2 regions of the Cobetia sp. MMG027 genome follow, and region 2 is predicted to be linked to the other one. Evidence: predicted binding sites of a transcription regulator. Region 2 holds the regulator's gene; the other holds the start of a gene.
What was found. The regulator LexA, encoded in region 2, represses DNA repair genes until DNA is damaged. The targets are predictions, from matches to a motif close to TACTGTNTANNTANACAGTA.
Positions count from the first base shown of each region.

Region 1 (3,414 bases), on a different contig from region 2:
GCGTCCTTGACCACCCCGGAGACGAAGGCCGCGACGCTGCGCGAGGACAGCCGCTCCTTGGTCTGACCGGCGAACTGTGGATCGAGCATCTTCACCGACAGCACGAAGGCGGCGCGCTCCCACAGGTCATCCGCACTCAGCTTGACGCCACGCGGCAGCAGACTGCGGTAGTCGCAGAATTCCTTGAGCGCCTCGAGCAGGCCGGAACGCAGGCCATTGACGTGGGTGCCGCCCAGCGGCGTGGGGATCAGGTTGACGTAGGGCTCCTGCACCAGCTCGCCGCCTTCCGGCAGCCACTGGATGGCCCAGTCGACGCCATGCTCCTCATCCTCGAAATGACCGACGAACGGCGATTCCGGCAGACGCTCGAAACCATCGGTGGCGCCGAGCAGATAGTCGCGCAGGCCATCCTCATAATGCCAGGCCGTCTCGCTGCCATCCGTCTCGGTCAGCACGACCTTGAGCCCCGGGCACAATACCGCCTTGGCGCGCAGCAGGTGACGCAGGCGCGCCATCGCCAGACGCGGACTGTCGAAGTAGCTCTCGTCCGGCCAGAAACGCACCAGAGTGCCGGTATTGCGCTTGCCGACGGTACCGATCTGACTCAGCTCCTCGACCTTCTCGCCATTCTCGAAGGCAATGCGCTGACGCAGACCCTCACGGCAGACTTCCACCTCAAGGCGTGTCGACAGGGCGTTGACCACCGAGACCCCCACGCCGTGCAGGCCGCCCGAGAAGCGATAGCTGTCCTGGGAGAACTTGCCCCCCGCGTGCAGCTTGGTGAGGATCAGCTCGATCCCGGTCACACCATGCTCGGGGTGGATGTCAGTGGGCATGCCACGACCATCATCCGCCACCTCGATACCGCCGTCTTCCAGCAGCTTCACGCGTACTTCCTTCGCGTGACCCGCCAGCGCCTCATCGACGGAGTTGTCGATGACTTCCTGGACCAGGTGGTTGGGCCGAGTGGTATCGGTATACATGCCGGGCCGCTTGCGGACCGGTTCGAGGCCGGAGAGAACCTCGATGGAACTGGCGCTGTACTGACTCATCGCAGCCTTGTGTCCTTGGTGTTGACGTCCGGCAGACGCATCACGGATGGCGATGCCTCTGCCTGATTTTCTGAAGAGAGTCGCCGCTGGCCGAACGATCCGATGACGGATTCATCTTCCTGTCCGGCCCGCACGCCCAACCGTCCTCGACACGTTAGCAGGGTGCGACGTGGAAGGATGTCGCAAGCGACGGGGCCAGACGATGGCCGGCATGCGCCATGATGGCAGGCAGGTACTCCGCCAGTCTGGCAAATCCATGATCCCCTCCCGGCGTGAGGATCAGCCGGCAATCCTGATAGAGGCTTGCGGCATCGTTGACGTCCAATGTCTCGTCCGCCGTGGCAAGCAGCACGAGGGTGCGCTGCGGCGTGACGGGGATCGCTTCCAGTGCGGCCAGCGCCGGCCCGAATGCTTCGGTGACGGTGAAGGACTCGCCGGTATAGGGGTTGGCGTGGGTCGACCCCAGCCATGCCGTGACAAGCCTGACCGGGCGCACGGCTGGATTGATCAATACCGTGCGCGGCCCCTGACGCCATACGCTCTGCTCGCGGCCCTGGGGTCCATCGAGTCGCGCAGCCTCACGCGCGGCAAGCCAGGTGCTCAGAAAGCCACCCATGGAGCTGCCGATCACCACGATGGCGTCGTCACAGGCAGGGTCAGCCGGGTCGAGATCCAACTGCGCGCAGAGCGCCTGGTAGGCCTCCTCCACCACCGCTTGCCCGGCAGCGGGTTGAGGTGGGATGTCAGGCGCGACGCAGGGCAGACCGAATTCGGCGGCCGCACGCTTCATCAACTGCGCCTTGGGCGAGCAACTGGCCGAGTTGAAACCATGCAGGTACAACACGCCCCTGACCGGAGGAACGACAACGCCTGCCTGCGCAGGGTAATGGGGACGGCTCATCAGCGCTCCCGACACGCGCGAACCGAACGGCTCACGCTCGGTTCGCGGCAAGGTGTCTAGTGTAAACGATTGATTCCCATATAGGATAGCGAGAATACTGTATAAATCAACAGAGGATGATCGCCTGCGTGATCCCCCGTCAGCGCGGGTCCTGCCCCTGGGCGGCCCACACGGACTCGATCAAGGCACGACTGGAAGCGTCCAGCTGCTCGAAGCCTTCTCCCGTGGTCATGGTCGCTTCCGTCGCGGTGGCGATCTGCTTGCCCAGCTCCACGCCCCACTGATCGAACGGATTGATGTCCCAGATGGTGGCCTGGACGAAGACCTTCTGCTCGTAAAGCGCGATCAGGGCCCCCAGGGTTTCCGGCGTCAGCGCTTCCAGCAGCAGGGTGGTCGAGGGCTGATTGCCACGATAACGCTTGTGATTCGGCTGGGCCTCGTCACCCGGTATCGCGTCATCGCCCAGCATCAACACGCGCGACTGGGCAAAGCAGTTGGCCAGTGTCAGACGGTGCTGCGCCTTGAGGTGGGCACGGGTCTCGGCGTCCTCGACGTGGTCATAGCGACGCATCGGCGCGATGAAGTCACATTCCACTGCCTGGGTGCCCTGATGCAGCAGCTGATAGAAGGCATGCTGGGCGTTCGGGCCCAGCTGGCCCCACAGCACCGGGCAGGTGGAGTAATCGACCATCTCGCCATCGTTGGTGACCGACTTGCCGTTGGATTCCATTTCCAGCTGCTCGAGGTAGCTTGCGAAGTATTCCAGGCGGCCGTCGTAGGGCAGGATGGAATGGGCGCGAATATCGAGGAAGTTGTTGTTCCAGATACCCGCCAGCGCCAGCAATACCGGCAGATTGTCTTCCAGCGGTGCGGTGCGGAAATGCTCATCCAGCTCATGCGCCCCCGCCAGCAGGCGACGGAAGTTGTCCATGCCGACATTGAGCGCGATGGGCAGTCCGATGGTGCCCCACAGCGAGTAGCGCCCGCCGACCCAGTCCCAGAACAGCAGCTGATGTTCCGGTGCGATACCCCACTCGCTCATCTTCTCCGGCTTGGCGGATGCGCCGATGAAGTGCTGGCGATTGATCAGCCCTTCCAGACGGCCTTGCGGGTCGAGGCGCGACTTCAGCCAGTCACGCGCGGTGCGCGCATTGGAGAGCGTGTCGATGGTGGAGAATGACTTGGACGACAGGATGAACAAGGTGGTTTCCGGGCTGAAGGACTGCAGGTAGTCCGCCAGCTGTGAGCCATCCATGGTCGAGGCGAAGTGCACGCCGACCTCATGGACGCCCTTGGGACGGCAATCGCTCAGCGCGCTCGAGACCATCAGCGGCCCCAGGTCCGAGCCACCGACCCCCAGATTGACTACATCGGTGATCGGCTTGCCGGTGGCACCACGCCACTGCCCGCTATGGAAGGTCTCGACCATCTCGGCGAGCCGCTCGAGGCTCTCGTGGATGG
Region 1 covers NZ_JAQJIO010000011.1:136,314-139,727, forward strand. The annotation lists gene parE (DNA topoisomerase IV subunit B) at 1-1,052, opposite strand, end outside; gene PJK54_RS15570 (YqiA/YcfP family alpha/beta fold hydrolase) at 1,207-1,953, opposite strand; gene pgi (glucose-6-phosphate isomerase) at 2,093-3,414, opposite strand, start outside.
Region 1: a site for LexA is predicted at 2,049-2,068, ahead of PJK54_RS15570 (YqiA/YcfP family alpha/beta fold hydrolase). Genes of this name have one in related genera too.

Region 2 (3,414 bases):
GTTGGGTCGTCGAGGACAAGCGCAAGGGAGCCAAGAGCTGATGAGCCAGCGTGGCCGCACCAATCAACTGCTGTATCAGGCCGAGTTGCTGCTGGAGCAGGCGGCCGTCGCGACGCGTGATGAGCATGCCGTCGCACGGCGCATGGCCGGTGAGGAAGGGGCGCTGGCGTTGATGGAGCTGGCATTGGCCTCGTTGATCGAGGAGTGCGCCGCGTCGGCACGCTGGCCTGAGGGCAGCTGGCGCGAGCGGCTGGCCACACCGCCGACTCCCGTGGCGGAAATCGAGCAGTTGCGAAGCCTGCAGGCGCAGCCGGACAGTTGGTTGAGCCAGCTGGTGGCCGATATCACGCGTTTGCATGAAGAGGGCGGTGCTGCCCGGCGTGAGGAAGGCCAGGCGCGTGGCGATGGTCTCATCATCGCCGCGGCGGCCAATGCGCCTCTGGCAGAGCGTCTCGCCACGGCAGTCAGCGCCATGAAGGCGTTGCTGTCACACCTTCGCGAGTCGAATGTGGAGTGGTAGCGTCGCGCCTTGCCTGACCCGAAGGCGCTGGCATGTCACGCACCTGTCATTCAGGTGACGCCTTGGCATGACGGGTGCTAGACTGGCGGCATTGTGGCAAGCCCTGCATTCTCCGGTACGACCATGGCTCTGGCTGTGGTCGTACTTTTTTCTGCATTGTCGCCAGTGACTGCAAGTCGCAGGGCCTGCCCGCCGTCAAGCTGACGATCACAACGACGCCGGTATCCTCAGGATGCCGTGCAGGAGGAATGACGTGTCCGATCCCGCCGTACTTGAAATCGTGCAAATGGAAGATGGGGAAGTGATCCTGCGTGCCGCCGAGAGTGAAGGTGAGCCACTTCTCAGTATCCGCATCTCCGATGAAGCTGCCGATCTGCTGCGTGACAATCGCTTCGAGGTCGCGCGTGAGATGATCGATCACGCCATCACCCGCACCCGCCTGTGGGATGGCGAGGATGATGAGGACGAGCAGTCGGAAGGCATGGTGCACTGAGCACTTCCCGCATGTCTGCCAGCCACGAAAAAACCCGCCAATCGGCGGGTTTTTTCGTGGATGCCCTGATGGCGACAATCGTCATCTGCGCGTCAGCGCTGTGAGGACAGACTGCCTGCGAGCCTTGAGATCAGTGCAGGCCGCCATCGCGGATCACGCCCACGCCGAGGCCCTCGATTTCCAGGCTGTCCGTGCGCAGATCCACCTTGATGGGAGCGAAGTCCTCGTTCTCGGCTTCCAGCCATACGTAATGGCCATCGCGACGGAAACGCTTCACCGTCACTTCATCCCCCAGACGCGCCACCACGATCTGTCCGTCACGCACGCTGCTCGTGCGGTGCACGGCCAGCAGGTCACCTTCCAGAATGCCGACATCCTTCATCGAGACCCCGCGCACGCGCAGCAGATAGTCGGCGGCAGGCGAGAAGTAGTCACTGGGCAGCGGGCAATGACGATCGATATGCTGGCTGGCCAGGATAGGGCTGCCAGCGGCCACTTCCCCGATGACCGGCAGGCCCTGCTCGCTATCCTCTTCCGCCTCGGCCAGAGACGGCACGCGGATGCCCCGCGAGGTGCCCGGTACCATCTCGATGGCTCCCTTGCGCTTCAGGGCACGCAGATGCTCTTCCGCGGCATTCGGTGAGCGAAAGCCCAGTGCCTGGGCGATTTCGGCACGCGTTGGCGGATAGCCTGAGGACTTGATGGTCTTGATGATGAAGTCGAAGACATCCTGCTGGCGCGGAGTAAGCGGCTGAGTCATGGGCATTGCCTTTTGCCTGGGCGGCATCTGAGCTGACGGCACGGGGTGTGCATCCATACAACTGTCATTGTATCCAGTCATGGCGGTCATGCAAGGCATCGTGGGTGCTTTGGCAGCAACGTTGCCGGCATCTTCGTCGACATCGACATGCTGACGCGAGACAGCGGGTGTCCGGGACACCCCATGACCATCCCGTCCCCGAGCGTCCCGCGTGAATGCGCGTCCTGCCGGTCTTGGCTGTCGAGTGTTTGAAACAACCAGCAATTGCCAGTCATGGCATGGACAGCTAGAATTATCTTGTTTCAAACGAATGTTCGTCGGGCGCATCAGGCTACCGGTACCTGACCCTGTGTGTCCTGTGCTTCTGTCCTGTGCTCGGGATACGGCTCGTGGCAGCCTCCGCCTCGGAGTCGCTGCCTGACACGCGGTGCGTGAAGACCGACATGTCGTTTGATTGACCTGCATGAGAAGAGTCGCCCCCGGGCCACGGCCTTGCCGTTTCCCGGGGGGACAAGGACTCCCGTGCCCCCTCGTGACTGATCACCTGACAAGGCATCCGCCCATGGCCCAGACCGATACCGTTACCCGTATCCTCGATACCGCCGAGGTCCTGTTCGCCGAGCGAGGCTTCGCCGAAACCTCGCTGCGCAATATCACCAGCAAGGCCAAGGTCAACCTGGCGGCGGTCAATTATCACTTCGGCTCAAAGAAGTCATTGATCCAGGCAGTGTTCGCCCGCTATCTCGACCCCTTCAGCGAGCGTTTCCATGCGGCACTCGACAGTGTCGAGCAGCAGCATGCCGGTCGTCAGGTGCCGCTGGAAACGCTGCTGGAAGTGATGGCGCGCACGGTGCTGGAGGTGCCGGCCGAGCGCAACAGCCTGCGTACCTTCATGCGCCTGCTCGGGCTTGCCTATACCCAGGGGCAGGGCCACATGCGTCGCTACATCCGCGAGCATTACGGCACGGTCTTCAGCCGCTTCGCCGAGCTCCTGAAGCTTGCGACGCCGGACCTGCCAGACAACGAGCGCTTCTGGCGTCTGCACTTCATGCTCGGCAGCGTGATCTTCACCTTCTCGGGACTGGACGCACTGCGCGATATCGAAGAGGCCGAATACGGCCATCACACCAGTGTGCGCGAGCTGATCCAGCACATGCGTCCGGTGGTGGTGGCGGCGATGGCGGCTCCGCTGCCGGCCTCGCTCGGAGATGGTGAAGCGGTCACCCAGGCGGCCAGCTGATGGCTTGCTGGGTGGCGGTGGATCTCACCCGCCAGCGTCTCGAGATACGCAATGACGCGCCGAGTGGCAGTCGTGATGCGCCGCCCCCCGCGGCTGACCCTGACACGCTGGTGCATGCCTGTGCGATCTCCAGCGGCCTCAACGGTATCGGCGAGCTCGATGGCAGCGGTTGCACGCCGACCGGCTGGCATGTGGTTCGCGCCGCGATCGGGGAGGGCAATCCGCGTGGTGCCGTCTATCGTGGGCGGCGCTTCACGGGAGAGGTGTTCACGCCTCGACTGGCCGCCGAGCACCCCGAACGCGACTGGATCCTGACGCGTATCCTGTGGCTCAGCGGTCGCGAGTCCGGCATCAACCGTGGCCGCAACGCGGCGGGACAGCGCGTCGACAGCCTGCGGCGC
Region 2 covers NZ_JAQJIO010000005.1:293,047-296,460, forward strand. The annotation lists gene topA (type I DNA topoisomerase) at 1-41, shown strand, start outside; gene PJK54_RS08775 (DUF6586 family protein) at 41-520, shown strand; gene PJK54_RS08780 (hypothetical protein) at 774-1,013, shown strand; gene lexA (transcriptional repressor LexA) at 1,144-1,773, opposite strand; gene PJK54_RS08790 (TetR/AcrR family transcriptional regulator) at 2,336-3,013, shown strand; gene PJK54_RS08795 (L,D-transpeptidase) at 3,013-3,414, shown strand, end outside.